DNA from 3 places in the Nocardioides sp. NPDC054178 genome. Region 2 is predicted to be linked to each of the others. Evidence: predicted binding sites of a transcription regulator. Region 2 holds the regulator's gene; each other region holds the start of a gene.
The links. Region 2 encodes LexA, which represses DNA repair genes until DNA is damaged. Its sites were predicted from a motif close to TCGAACANNTGTTCGA; they were not measured.

Region 1 (4,388 bases), on a different contig from region 2:
GGTGCTGTTCGGGGCTGCGTACGTGGCCCGTCGGTCGGCCTGAGGAGCCCACCGGTGGGCAGGGCCGCTGGGCGGCCCTGCCCGTGAGGCGTCCTCAGCCGAGGAGCTTCTCCATCGTCTCGATCTCGGTCGACTGCGACTCGATGATCGTCCCGGCCAGGTCGACGGCGGGCTTGAACCGGCCCTCGTCCTGCTCGGTCTCGGACATCTCGACCGCGCCCTCGTGGTGCTCGATCATCATCTCCAGCCACAGGTCGCTGAACTCGGCGTCGGAGGCCTTCTCGAGGGCATCCATGTCCTCGGCCGACATCATCCCGGGCATGTCGTGCTCCATGCCCTCCATCGAGTCGGACATGCTGCCGTCCTCGTCACCGTGGCCCTCGTGGCCGCCGTTGACGTGGTCGCGCATCGTCGAGGGGACCTCCTCGCCCCACTCCTGGAGCCAGCCGGACATGGTCTCGATCTCCGGGCTCTGGGCCGCCCGGATCGCGTCGGCCAGCTCCTGGACCTCGGGCTCGAGGTCGCGGTCCATGGTCAGGTCGACCATCGACATCGCCTGGGCGTGGTGCTGGATCATGTCGGTCGCGAAGGCGACGTCGGCCTTGTTGTGCTCGGTCTCCGAGAGCTCCTGGGGCTTCGCGGACTCGTCGCCGCCGCCACAGGCGGACAGCGTCAGCAGCAGGGCCAGGCCGGCCGCCGCCCAGGTCGTGCGAATCAGGGGGTGGTGCGTACGCATCTGTTGTTTCTCCTTGTCACGTGCTGTTTTCGGGGTCCATGGAAGAGGACCGCTCAGCACCTGATGACGGAGAACGCCCACTCCGGCGGCGGGCCGGTCGCGGGATGCGTGCGGAAGGGTGTGGACCCGGTGGCCCGGGACCGGAGGTGGGAGTGGGCGAACCACCAGGCAGGCGTACGCCGCCACAGCGCGCTCAGCAGCAGCGCACCCGCCGCGATCAGGAACGCGGCGCACAGCATCATCGCCGTGCGTCCCTCACCGCCGGGGTGTCCGGGGTGTCCGGCGTCGTCGGCTGTGTCGTCGTCGGTGTAGTCGGCGGTGTCGTGGGCTGCGTGGTCGAGGGCGTGGGTGTGCCCCACGTGGGCGGCGGGCAGGCTCATGGTGCCGTGCTCGCCGTCGGTGCCGGTGCCGTGGAGGCTCAGCGCATGCATGGCCAGCAGGCCGGCAACCGTGACGATCGCCGCGGTCAGCAGACCGGCGCGCACGAGCGCCCGGGTCATCCGCCTGCGTCGCGCCGCCGTCCACACACAGCACACCTTAGGGAGTCGCTCACGGTTCGACAAAGCGGGCCATCGACCTGATATCTCTTGCGGTCGTATACCCCCATGGGGTATGAATTGAGGAGTAGGAACACCGATCGGATCGAGCAAGGGAGCGACATGACGTCGCATGACGAGCACGTGCACGCCGGACACGACCACGCCGGGCATCAGCACTCGATGCACGAGGGTCACCAGGGTCACGGCGACCACTCCGGGCATTCCGGGCACGGCGGGGTGAACGCGATGGCCGCCAGCGCCACGCTGCACTGCCTCACCGGGTGTGCGATCGGCGAGATCGCCGGGCTGATGATCGGCACCGCGGTCGGCCTCAGCACGGGGTGGACGATCGTCCTGGCCGTCACGCTGGCGTTCGTGTTCGGCTACGCCCTCTCGACCCTGCCGCTGCTCAAGTCGGGTGTGGCGCTCGGTGCGGCGCTGAGCGTCGTGCTCGCCGCCGACACCCTCTCGATCGCGACGATGGAGCTGGTCGACAACCTGGTCATGGCGCTCATCCCCGGGGCCATGGACGCCGGGCTGGTCAACGTCGTGTTCTGGGTCGGGATGATGATTGCCCTCGCGGTCGCCTTCGTGGCGGCGTTCCCGGTCAACCGCTACCTGCTCCAGCGGGGCAAGGGACATGCGCTCACGCACCAGTACCACGGCGCGGAGCCGGTCCAGGAGGGCGTACGCCGCTTCATTCCTGCCTTCTCCAGCGGTGCTCTGGCGGCGGTGATCATCGCCTTCATGCTCGGTGGCCTGTCGGTCGCCATCGCTGACGAGATCGGCGGCGGCCCGGACGCGGCCGAGCAGGTGGAGATGCAGGGTCACTGAGGATCCGGCGACCTCGACACGCCCGAACAGGTGTTCACATCGAACGCTTGTTCGGGCTAGTGTGTGGTAGTAGGTGGAGCGTGGTTCGTGCTATCGCCCAGGCAAAAACCGGGTCGTGAAACACCGTGCCAGAGGGTCCCGTTCAAAACTGTCGGTGGTCCCGTCTAGCGTCTGCCTTGATGACGACGAAGACACGTGGACAAGCGGCAGGCAAGGGGAAGAAGTCTGCCCCTCAGGAAGGAAAGAACATGGCGGCAGGTGATCGCGAGAAGGCATTGGACGCCGCTCTCGCCAACATCGAGAGGCAGTTCGGCAAGGGCTCGGTCATGCGGCTGGGCGATGAGACCCGGGCTCCGCTGGAGGTGATCCCGACCGGCTCGATCGCGCTCGACGTGGCGCTGGGCCTGGGCGGTCTGCCCCGCGGGCGGGTCGTGGAGATCTACGGTCCGGAGTCCTCGGGTAAGACGACGGTCGCCCTCCACTCGGTCGCCAGCGCGCAGCGCGCCGGTGGCATCGTGGCCTTCATCGACGCGGAGCACGCGCTCGACCCGGAATACGCGAAGAACCTCGGTGTCGACACCGACGCCCTGCTGGTCTCCCAGCCCGACTCGGGTGAGCAGGCCCTGGAGATCGCCGACATGCTGATCCGCTCGGGTGCGCTCGACCTGATCGTCATCGACTCCGTCGCGGCGCTGGTGCCCCGGGCCGAGATCGAGGGCGAGATGGGCGACAGCCACGTCGGCCTCCAGGCTCGACTGATGAGCCAGGCGCTGCGGAAGATGACCGGTGCGCTCAACAACTCCGGCACCACCGCGATCTTCATCAACCAGCTGCGCGAGAAGATCGGCGTGATGTTCGGCTCGCCCGAGACCACGACCGGTGGTCGCGCGCTGAAGTTCTACTCCTCGGTGCGCCTCGACGTGCGCCGGATCGAGACGCTCAAGGACGGCACCGACATGGTCGGCAACCGCACCCGCGTCAAGGTCGTGAAGAACAAGGTGGCCCCGCCGTTCAAGCAGGCGGAGTTCGACATCATGTACGGGAAGGGCATCTCCCGCGAGGGTGGCCTGATCGACGTCGGTGTCGAGGCTGGCCTGGTCCGCAAGGCCGGCGCTTGGTACACCTACGAGGGCGACCAGCTCGGTCAGGGCAAGGAGAACTCCCGCAACTTCCTCAAGGACAACCCGGATCTGGCCAACGAGCTGGAGAAGCGGATCCTGGAGAAGCTCGGGGTGGTGCCGACGGTCGACGCCCCGGCCGACGGCGAGGCGCCCGTCGCCGAGCCTGCCGGCGTCGAGGACTTCTAGACCAGTCTGACCAGTGGCTTCGTCGAAGCGTGACCGCTCGTCCACCCAGGATCCCTGGGTGGACGAGCGACCCGCGCCCGACTGGCTGGGGGACGTTTCCCTCGGCGTCGAAGCCTGGGCCGGCAAGACCCCGCTGGTCGAGCCCTCGCCCCCGTCGGTCGAGCCGTCGTCGCGACGAAGGAGCGACGGCGTGTCGAGGCCAACACGGTCCCGTTCGCGCAACCCCCGCCCAGCAGACCCAGCAGACCCCAAGAACGATCCCGAGCCCGACCACGAGGCGATCGCCCGCAAGATCCTTCTCGACGCCCTGACCGGCCAGGCGCGCAGCCGCAAGGAGCTCGCCGACAAGCTGGAGAAGAAGGAGGTTCCGGCGGCCCTCGCGACCCAGCTGCTGGACCGCTTCGAAGAGGTCGGCCTGATCGATGACGAGGCCTTCGCCAGAGCCTGGATCGCCAGCCGACAGCCCGGAAAGGGCCTGGCCCGACGCGCCCTGGCCCAAGAGCTGCGCCGCAAGGGCATCGACGACGACGTGGCCCGTGACGCGCTCGACGAGATCGATCCGGACGACGAGCGTGAGGCCGGCCGGCGGATGGTCCGGCGCAAGCTGCGCTCCCTGGAGCGCTTCGACGACCAGACCAAGACCCGGCGTCTGGTCGCGATGCTCGCCCGCAAGGGATACGGCGCCGGTGTGGCCTACGGCATCGTCCGCGAGGAGCTCGCTCTGGCCGATGACGATGGTGGCGACGGTCTCGTGTCAGAATCCGATCTGTGAGTGAGCAGCAAGAGCGCGAGATCCTGACCTACGACCTCTTCGGCACCGCAGTGCGCGAAATCGCCCAGAAGGTCGTCGACAGCGGCTACGAGCCCGACATCGTGCTCTCCATCGCCCGCGGCGGCCTGGCCCTCGGGATGGGCCTGGGCTACGCCCTCGACGTGAAGAACCTGTCCGCGGTCAACGTGGAGTTCTACACC
Region 2 (4,388 bases):
AGCGGCGCCGGACTGGCCCGGATGGGTAAGAATGGCCCCCGTGACAAACATCTCCGGAGGAAATCGCGTCGGGTCGCGGAGAGGCACGCGCCCCAGAAGCGGTCCCCGGCCACCGTTCATCTTGCCTGCGATCGCGACACTGGCCTTCCTCATCATCTGGGGAGTGCTCGTGTGGGTCGCCGTCGGTTTCGGGGCCGACGCACGAGGAGGCGATTCCGGCGCCTGGGCGAAGCTCGCCATCGCGGCGGTCGTGGCAGTCGCCTGTCTCTTCCTGACCTTCACCTTCGCCGGGAAGGCCTGGCGGGCCCTCACCGGCGCCCCGACGACGCCACCCGCCGACGACTACGCCGGCAGCCACTCCAACGCCTACGTCGAGGAGCAGGACTACTCGGACCCGGCCTACCCCGACCAGACCTACCCCGATCAGACCTACTCCGATCAGGCCTACCCGGAGCAGGACTACTACGGCACCGGCTCCTACGGCTACGACGACACCGGCTCCTACGGCCGGCACAGCTCCGACACCGGGAGCCAGCCGCCCTACGGTGACACCACGAACCGCTCGGCCTACACCGACACCGGCTCCCAGTCGCCCTACGGCTACCCCGGCAGCGACCAGGGCTACGGCACCACCGGAAGCCGAGCCGCCTACGGCGCCTCGGCCTACCAGCCGCCGACCAGCCCGCCACCCGCCCAGCCCTCCTACTACTCCAGCCCGCCGACGCCGACGTCGACGCCGCAGAGCACCCCGAGGTACGCCTCGCCCGGATACACCACGGACAGCTACCCGACCCAGCAGACCGGCTCCGCGCCGTATCAGTCGGGTGCCTATCCGGCCCCGGCCGGCTACGGCCAGACCGGCTCCCGGGCTCGACTGACCGAGGATCCCGCCGCGACCCAGGCGATGCCCACCCAGCGCCAGCCCCAGGACCCGCCGGTCCAGCCGGACGACGAGTGGCCGCCGCGGCACAGCACCCGCAACAAGCAGTGGCCGCCGGCCGAGCCAGACACCCCCTACCGCGGGCGCCACTGACCCGGATACGCGAGAGTGCTGCAGACGCTTCCCATCGTCTGCAGCACTCTCACTCTTTCCCCGGTAGCCGGCTGCCAGGGGTCGAAGGAGCAGCCGGACATCTGTGGCGGCGCCCTACGGCGCGGTCGGGATGATCAGCGTCTGCCCGGACACGAGCATCGAGGACTCGAGAGAGTTGAGCTCCTTGATCGTCTGCTCCATCTCCCGAATCGAGGCGTCGGTCCCGGCGACGGCCTTCGAGGAGATGTCCCAGAGCGTGTCGCCATCGCCGACGACCATCGTGTGGGCGGCGGGGGCGGGGCCACGAAATCCGGCATCGGTGCCGGCACCGTTCTCCACCGCGAACGCCACCCGCGCCCCGATCAGCGCGATCCCGAAGAGCACGACGAGCGCGAATGCGAACACGACGACTCGTCCGCGACGGGTGAGCCGCACGGTCGAGCGGCGCACCTCCCGCACCTCGCGGGGCGGCTCGGCAACGGGCAGCACATAGACGGTTGCACTCATCTCACGGCCTCCTGGTCACAAGTCGCTCGATCACGTGTTCGATCGAGCACATGTTCGAAGGTAGATCACGTGTTCGAACAACGCAAGTAGCGACCCCAAGAATTTTCGAACGCCGACACGCGCTGCCCACGACGTCGAACAAATGTTTGATGTCGTGGTGCCAGAGGGACTAATGTGGTGACATGACCACGCAGAAGACAGGCACCGGATCAGGCGGTTCGAAGAAGAGCCGCGTCCGCGAGCTGCCCGACGGGCCGCCGGACGCGACCGGGCTCACGCCGCGTCAGCAGCGCATCCTCGCTCACCTGCGCGACAGCATCGAGCAGCGTGGCTACCCGCCCAGCATGCGCGAGATCGGTGCCGCGGTCGGGCTGACCAGCACCAGCAGCGTCGCCCACCAGCTCCGTGCCCTGGAGCAGCGTGGTCTGATCCGCAAGGACCCGAAGCGGCCGCGCGCTCTCGAGGTCTTCCTTCCGGAGGTGATGGCCCACCGCAAGGCCATGTCCGGCGAGGAGGCCGAGGCTACGGTCACGGCCGAGGCCGACATCAACCCCAACCCCGCCGCCGCCATGGTTCCCCTGGTCGGGCGGATCGCGGCCGGTGGCCCGATCCTGGCCGAGGAGACCTCCAGCCAGCAGAGCGTCGAGGACGTCTTCCCGCTGCCCAAGCAGCTGGTCGGCAACGGCGACCTCTTCCTGCTCTCGGTCTCGGGTGACTCGATGGTCGACGCGGCCATCTGCGACGGCGACTTCGTGGTCGTGCGCCAGCAGCCGACCGCCGAGAACGGCGAGATCGTGGCCGCGCTGATCGACGGCGAGGCGACGGTCAAGACGCTCTCCCGCAAGGACGGCAAGGTCTGGCTGCTGCCGCACAACGCTGCGTACGAGCCGATCGACGGCACCCACGCGAGGATCCTCGGCAAGGTGACGGCGGTCCTGCGCAGCCTCTGAGTCCCGTGTCACACCTCCCGGAACCAGTCCGGGAACACTGCGTGAACTGCAGCCGCCGGCCCATGACGGGGCCGGCGGCTGCGTCGTTCGCTCCAGCGTGACCCAGACGCAGATCGACCGCCGCACCCTCATCGCCGCCGGGCTGGCGACCGCCGCCGGAGCCGTCGCTCTTCCCGACCCAGCCGAGGCCGTCAGCGGCTCGCTCAACCACTTCCAGCACGGCGTCGCCTCCGGCGACCCGCTCCCGGACCGCGTGGTCATCTGGACGCGGGTCACGCCGACGGAGGACGCGACCCCGGGGTCCGGGCAGGGCGAGCAGGTCCTGGTCCGCTGGGAGGTCTCGCCCACCGCCGACTTCGACCGCATCACCGCGAAGGGATCCCAGCAGACGGGTCCCGACCGCGACCACACCGTGAAGCTCGACGTCACCGGCCTGAGCCCGCAGAGCTGGTACTACTACCGCTTCACCTACAACGGCCAGACCAGCCGCGTCGGCCGCACCCGCACCGCGCCGGCCGCCGACGCAGCCCCGGAGAACGTACGTTTCGGGGTGGTCTCCTGCTCCAACCTGCAGGCCGGCTGGTTCGCGTCCTATCGCCACCTCGCCGCGCGCGAGGACCTGCACGCGATCATCCACCTCGGCGACTACATCTACGAGTACGCTCCCGGCGAGTACGGCTACGGCATGGCCAACGAGGACGTCCGGCCGCACGAGCCCGCCCACGAGCTCCACACGCTGGCCGACTACCGGATCCGGCACGCGCAGTACAAGCGCGACGTCGACCTCTCCGCCGCCCACGCCCGGCTGCCCTGGATCGTCACCTGGGACGACCACGAGTCGGCCAACGACGCCTGGCTGCTGGGCGCCGAGAACAACGAGCCCGGCGAGTACGACTGGATCGACCGCAAGACCAACGCCAACCAGGCCTACGACGAGTGGATGCCGATACGTGTCGACGCCACCGCCGTGGTCGAGACCGCCGGCCATCTCCACGACCGCATCTACCGGCGGCTGCGGTTCGGCACCCTGCTCGAGCTGAGCATGCTCGACCTGCGCTCCTACCGCTCCGAGCAGGTCGCCCGCACCGACCTCGCCGGGGTCGACGACCCCGACCGCACCATCACCGGCGACGAGCAGCTGGCATGGCTCAAGGACGGGCTGCTCACCGACGCCCGGTGGAAGATCGTCGGCAACCCGGTGATGATCGCGCCGGTCACCTTCGGCGCGCTCCCGAAGAGCCTGATCGCCCCGGTCAACGACGTCACCGGCCTGCTGCCCGACAACGGCGTCGCCTACAACGTCGACCAGTGGGACGGCTACACCGCCGACCGCACCGAGCTCTTCGAGCACATCCGCGACCACGCGATCACCGACACCGTCTTCGTCACCGGCGACATCCACTCCGCGTGGGCCTGCGACCTGCCGTACGACTCCGCCGTCTACCCGCTCGGCAGGACCGCCGGCGTCGAGCTCGTGGCCACCTCGGTGACCTCGAACAACCTCAAGGACATCCTCGGTGCGCCGCGCCGCACGGTCAGCGTGACGGTCGAGAACATCATCAGGACCGCCAACCGCCACGTCCGCTACCTGAACTTCGACGACCACGGCTACTCCGTCCTCGACGTGACCCGCGAGCGCGCCCAGATGGACTGGTACGTCATCGGCGAGCGCAAGGACGCCGGCACGACGGCCACCTGGACCAGGTCGTACGCCACGGCAACCGGAAGCAACCGGCTTCATCACGTCACCCAGCCCGTCTAGGCCGTGTCCCCCGGACACAGCGGCGCTCTGCGCTTAGACTGCCCAGGTCTGCCTTCCCGAACGTCTGGTATCTCATGCGAAACATTGCCCGCCGGATCAACCGCAAACAGCGCACCCTCGTCTTGATCGCAGGCAT
Region 3 (4,388 bases), on a different contig from region 2:
GCACGAAGTTGGCGTGCACCGGGCCGAGCTGGGTCTCGAACTCGTGGTTGCGCTGGTCGTAGACCTGGGTGCCGATGATGTCGCTCGGCAGCAGGTCGGGGGTGCACTGGATCCTGGAGAACTGTGCCTTGACCGTCTGGCTCAGGGTGCTCGCAGCGAGGGTCTTCGCCAGCCCGGGCACGCTCTCGAGCAGCACGTGACCCTCCGAGAGGAGCGCGATCAGCAGCGCCGTCCTGAGCCGCTCCTGGCCGACCACACGGCTGCTGAAGGCGGTGCTGACCCGCCCGACGATCTCCTTCGCCCGGGCGATCTCCTCGGCGGATGGCGGGGCGAGGGGTGGTGCGGTGGTGGTCAAGGCGGCTCCAGAGGCGTCGGCTGTCGATCCCATCCTTTCCTACCAGCGTACGGAACGCATCTGGGGGCCGCCTCAGGACCGGTGATATCGGGCTCCGGCAGGTCCGGGTACGGGAGCGGTACGGGTTCGTGGAGGTCGTGGGAGGCGCCACCATGATGAGCCCAGAGTTCCTCGGAAAGGACATTTGTCGTGCCCCACCACCCCTATCGGCTGCGTACGTCGATCGTTGCACTGGCGCTGGTCGCCGGGCTGGCGCCGATCGGTGCCGTCGTCGCCTCGACCCCGGCGCCGGCAGAAGCTGCCGCTCCGATCCGGATCAGCATCGCGGCGATCGAGTCGGCGACCTCCTCGTTGAGGGCCGAGAGGGCCTATCTCTCCTCGCACCGCACGAGGAAGGCGTGGCAGGCGCGGACCCCGCGCGTGACCAGCTACTTCAACCAGATCGAGGGCCAGCTGATGGGGCGCTCGTTGCGGGCCGTACAGACGTACGAGGCAGCCTTCCTCGCCCGTGCGAGCAGGCGCCAGTACGCGAGCGGGCTCAAGGTGCTGGCCACGTTCATCGCCAGGATGAGCGCTGCGGTCGCCAACTACCGGCGCACCGGCATGCTCAGCATTCGGCCCTTCGGCTGATCCGGGACCCGCCTCAGAAGACGTTGCGGGGGCGGAACTGGACCGAGATCCGGGGGCCGGCGGAGGAGACCTTGGGGATGGCGTGCTCCCAGGTGCGCTGGCAGGAGCCGCCCATGACGACGAGGTCGCCGTGGCCCATCTCGATGCTCATCCCCTTGCCGCCGCCGTGGGGGCGCAGCGCGAGCCGGCGGGGGTCGCCGACCGAGACGATCGCGACCATCGTGTCGTGGGTGCGGCCCCGGCCGATCTTGTCGCCGTGCCAGGCCACCGAGTCGTGGCCGTCGCGGTAGTAGCAGCAGCCCGCGGTCACGAACGGCTCGCCCAGCTCGGGCAGGTAGTGGGCGGTCAGCCGGCCGCGGGCCTCGGCGAGCCGCGGGTGGGGGAGCGGGTCGCCCTGGCCGTAGGTGTGCAGGAGCCGGGGTACGTCGACCATGCGGTCGTACATCTGCCGGCGCTCCTCGCGCCACGGGACGTCGCTGACCAGCGCCGCGAAGACGTCGTCGGGATCAGGCAGCCAGGCTCGGGAGATGTCCACCCAGGCGCCACGGTCCAGATGGATCCGCTCGTAGGTCGTCTCGGTGGTCTCGTCGTCGGTGGGGGCGAAGAGGGTTCCCTGGAAGTCCACCCCTTCATCGTACCTCGCGATCGAACATGTGTTCTACTGAGATCGGACATCGTCATTTCGTTGCAGCCGAGCTGCCTCATCTCGCTGCAATGTCACAACTTGACCAAACTCGGGACGTACGCGAGGTGTAGACCTACGCTCAGCTCATGGTCCGGTCGGTCGAGGGAGAGCGGTCGCTCAAGCACGTCCAGATCCGGGAGTACGTCCGGGAGCTGGTCATCGGCGAGAGCCCCGGTGCCTCCGCGCCCTCAGAGCGCGAGCTGGTCCAGAAGTTCAGCGTCGCCCGAGCCACCGTGCGGCAGGCGCTCGACGCGCTCGTCGCCGACGGTCTGCTGGTCCGGATCCCGGGCCGGGGCACCTTCGTGGCGCGACCGCCGCGGGCGGCGAGCCCGGTGCTCGGTTTCAGCGAGGAGATGGCCCGCCGGGGGATGCAGGCGTCCTCGGAGACGCTGCTGCTCGGCCGGGAGAAGGCCGGGCCCACGATCGCCCGCGCGCTGGGCATCCAGGAGGGTGCGGCCGTCGTCCACTGGCGCCGTCTGCGCCGCGGTGACGGGGTGCCGATCTGCATCGAGGACGTCTACCTCGACGAGACGATCGTGCCCGGGATGCTCGAGCGGGCCGCGCCGGCCAGCCTCTACGCCGAGCTGGGCAGCCGCCAGATGCGGCCGTCGTGGGTCGACGACACCTTCCGTGCCGACGTGGCCAACATCGAGGAGGCCACCCTGCTCGGCCTCTCGGTCGGCGTCCCCGTGCTCCGCAGGCAGCGCAAGTCGGTCGCGGGGGACCGCTACGTCGAGGTGTGCCGCTCGGTCTACCGTGCCGACCGCTACGCGCTGCACCTTCAGCTCGGCCCTTCCTGAGGGGCCGGCCGCCGACTCAGAGGTCGCCGAGCGGTGCGACCACGTCGCCGCTCTCCTCGCAGACCCAGATCGGGTCCGGGCCTCCCAGGTCGGGGGTGATGTGGAGCGAGTGCACCGGTGACTCGGGCGGACAGGTGGTGCACACCGGCCAGCGCGCGGCGGCCTCGCCGTCGAAGAGCAGGTCCTGCACGTCCTGGGCGACCAGGCCGGCGACGTACGCCTTGCCCTCCGGCCACTGGTCCACCCACCAGCCGCGCTCGGTCATCGCGTCCTCGAGGGCCGAGACGGCTGCCGCACCGGCGAGTCCGCGGGCGTCGAGGTCATGGAGCACCCTCGCCCGAGCCTCGAACAGCACTGTCGTGTTCATCACGGACCATTCTTGCCGACCGGTCAAGGCGGTGGGTTCAGGCTGCTCCAGGGTGGACCCGGTAAGAATGCCCCGTGATCCTCATCGACCCGCCGAACGTACCCAGCCGCGGCCGGATGTGGTCCCACCTCGCCAGCGACACCTCCTACGAGGAGCTGCACGCCTTCGCGAGCCGGATGGGCATCCCGCCCCGAGGCTTCGACCGCGATCACTACGACGTACCGGCCGAGGCCTACGACGACATGGTCGCCGCGGGTGCCGTCGAGGTCACCTCCCGAGCCCTGGTCTCCGCTCTTCTCGCCGCGGGTCTGCGCCGCCGCAAACCCCGCTAGCCGCCCCGCCGGCCGAAGCGTCACGTACGTCGGCCGAGGCGTCACCGCGGTGGCTACTCGGCCGACGCGGCTGACTTCTCGCCCGGCGGGAGTGACGCCTCCACGCTTCGCGCGGTTACTCCCTCGCTCGGCGCGAGCGGACGAGCAAGCTCGCCGCTCGACCTCGCTCAGTCGTCTCGGCTGGGGTGGACATCCGTCGGGTGGTGAGCCAGATGGCTGCCGCGATCAGCAGGCCGAGGCCGCCGCCGAGGACGAAGCCGCCCTGCCAGCCGATCAGGTCGATGGCGAATCCGGCGGTGGGGGCGCCGACGGCGCTGCCGAGGGTGATGGCCGAGCCGTGCCAGCCCATCACCTCGCCGCGTACGGTCGAGGGGACGCTGCTGGTGATCGCCTCGAGCGCCGCGGTCAGGGTCGGTGCGCAGAAGAAGCCGCTGAGCAGGAGCAGGACGGCGAAGGAGATCGGTCCCCACGCGAAGGCGGTCAGCACCGTCGTCGCGCCCAGCAGGACGAGCATCACCGCGGTCGAGGGGTGGCGGTTCAGGGCGCCGTAGATGAGCGCGCCGAGCAGCGAGCCGAGCGCCCAGATCGCCATCACGAGCCCGAGCAGGGCCGTCCGGTCGAAGTCGCGCATCGCGGCGACGGTGCCGAGGTCCTCGGCGATGAGGATGAGCGAGGCGGTGAAGGTTCCGGCGAGCAGCAGGATCACGCCCGGGTTCACCCACGAGGGGAGCCCGAAGCGGCGCCTCGGGACGCCGGCGTCGCTGGGGACGGCGTCGCCCGGAACGGTCGGCTCGCCCTCGGTGATCATCGGGTTGAGCAGCCACAGCACGACCGCCGCCGCGATCCCGAGCCACTGGATCAGCAGCAACGCCCAGGACGTGCCGAAGTAGCTGGCGCCGAGCACGCCGATGACCGGGCCGACCATGAAGCCGAGCTCGGTCATGATCGCGTCGGCGCTCAGCGCGGCGGTGCGCTGCCCGGGGCCGACGGAGCGGAGCATCACCTGGCGCACGATCGAGAAGGACGGGACGGTGAGGAGCCCCGCGATCGCGACCAGCACGAGCAGCGGAAGATAGCCGACCCAGGGCGCGATCGACCAGGCGATCGGCAGGACGGCCAGCGGCAGCAGGAGCGTACGCCGCAGGCCGAGGCGGTCCAGGAGCCGGCCGAGCCAGGGCGCGGAGACCGCCATCGCGATCGCGAGCACCGTCGAGACCAG

Region 1: the regulator LexA is predicted to act here: its motif matches at 2,149-2,164, upstream of recA (recombinase RecA).
Region 3: the regulator LexA is predicted to act here: its motif matches at 1,631-1,646, upstream of ACZ6WN_RS08560 (alpha-ketoglutarate-dependent dioxygenase AlkB).

What each region holds. Positions count from the first base shown of each region.
Region 1 covers NZ_JBVJKY010000009.1:274,860-279,247, forward strand. The annotation lists gene ACZ6WN_RS27075 (MFS transporter) at 1-43, shown strand, start outside; gene ACZ6WN_RS27080 (DUF305 domain-containing protein) at 95-736, opposite strand; gene ACZ6WN_RS27085 (hypothetical protein) at 790-1,236, opposite strand; gene ACZ6WN_RS27090 (DUF4396 domain-containing protein) at 1,396-2,109, shown strand; gene recA (recombinase RecA) at 2,358-3,416, shown strand; gene ACZ6WN_RS27100 (regulatory protein RecX) at 3,475-4,188, shown strand; gene ACZ6WN_RS27105 (phosphoribosyltransferase) at 4,185-4,388, shown strand, end outside.
Region 2 covers NZ_JBVJKY010000001.1:1,010,770-1,015,157, reverse strand. The annotation lists gene ACZ6WN_RS04920 (hypothetical protein) at 122-1,033, shown strand; gene ACZ6WN_RS04915 (LysM peptidoglycan-binding domain-containing protein) at 1,148-1,540, opposite strand; gene lexA (transcriptional repressor LexA) at 1,723-2,490, shown strand; gene ACZ6WN_RS04905 (alkaline phosphatase D family protein) at 2,588-4,252, shown strand; gene ACZ6WN_RS04900 (MXAN_6640 family putative metalloprotease) at 4,327-4,388, shown strand, end outside.
Region 3 covers NZ_JBVJKY010000002.1:390,505-394,892, reverse strand. The annotation lists gene ACZ6WN_RS08570 (AAA family ATPase) at 1-355, opposite strand, end outside; gene ACZ6WN_RS08565 (hypothetical protein) at 545-985, shown strand; gene ACZ6WN_RS08560 (alpha-ketoglutarate-dependent dioxygenase AlkB) at 999-1,610, opposite strand; gene ACZ6WN_RS08555 (GntR family transcriptional regulator) at 1,757-2,470, shown strand; gene ACZ6WN_RS08550 (hypothetical protein) at 2,487-2,837, opposite strand; gene ACZ6WN_RS08545 (DUF4031 domain-containing protein) at 2,912-3,169, shown strand; gene ACZ6WN_RS08540 (MFS transporter) at 3,285-4,388, opposite strand, start outside.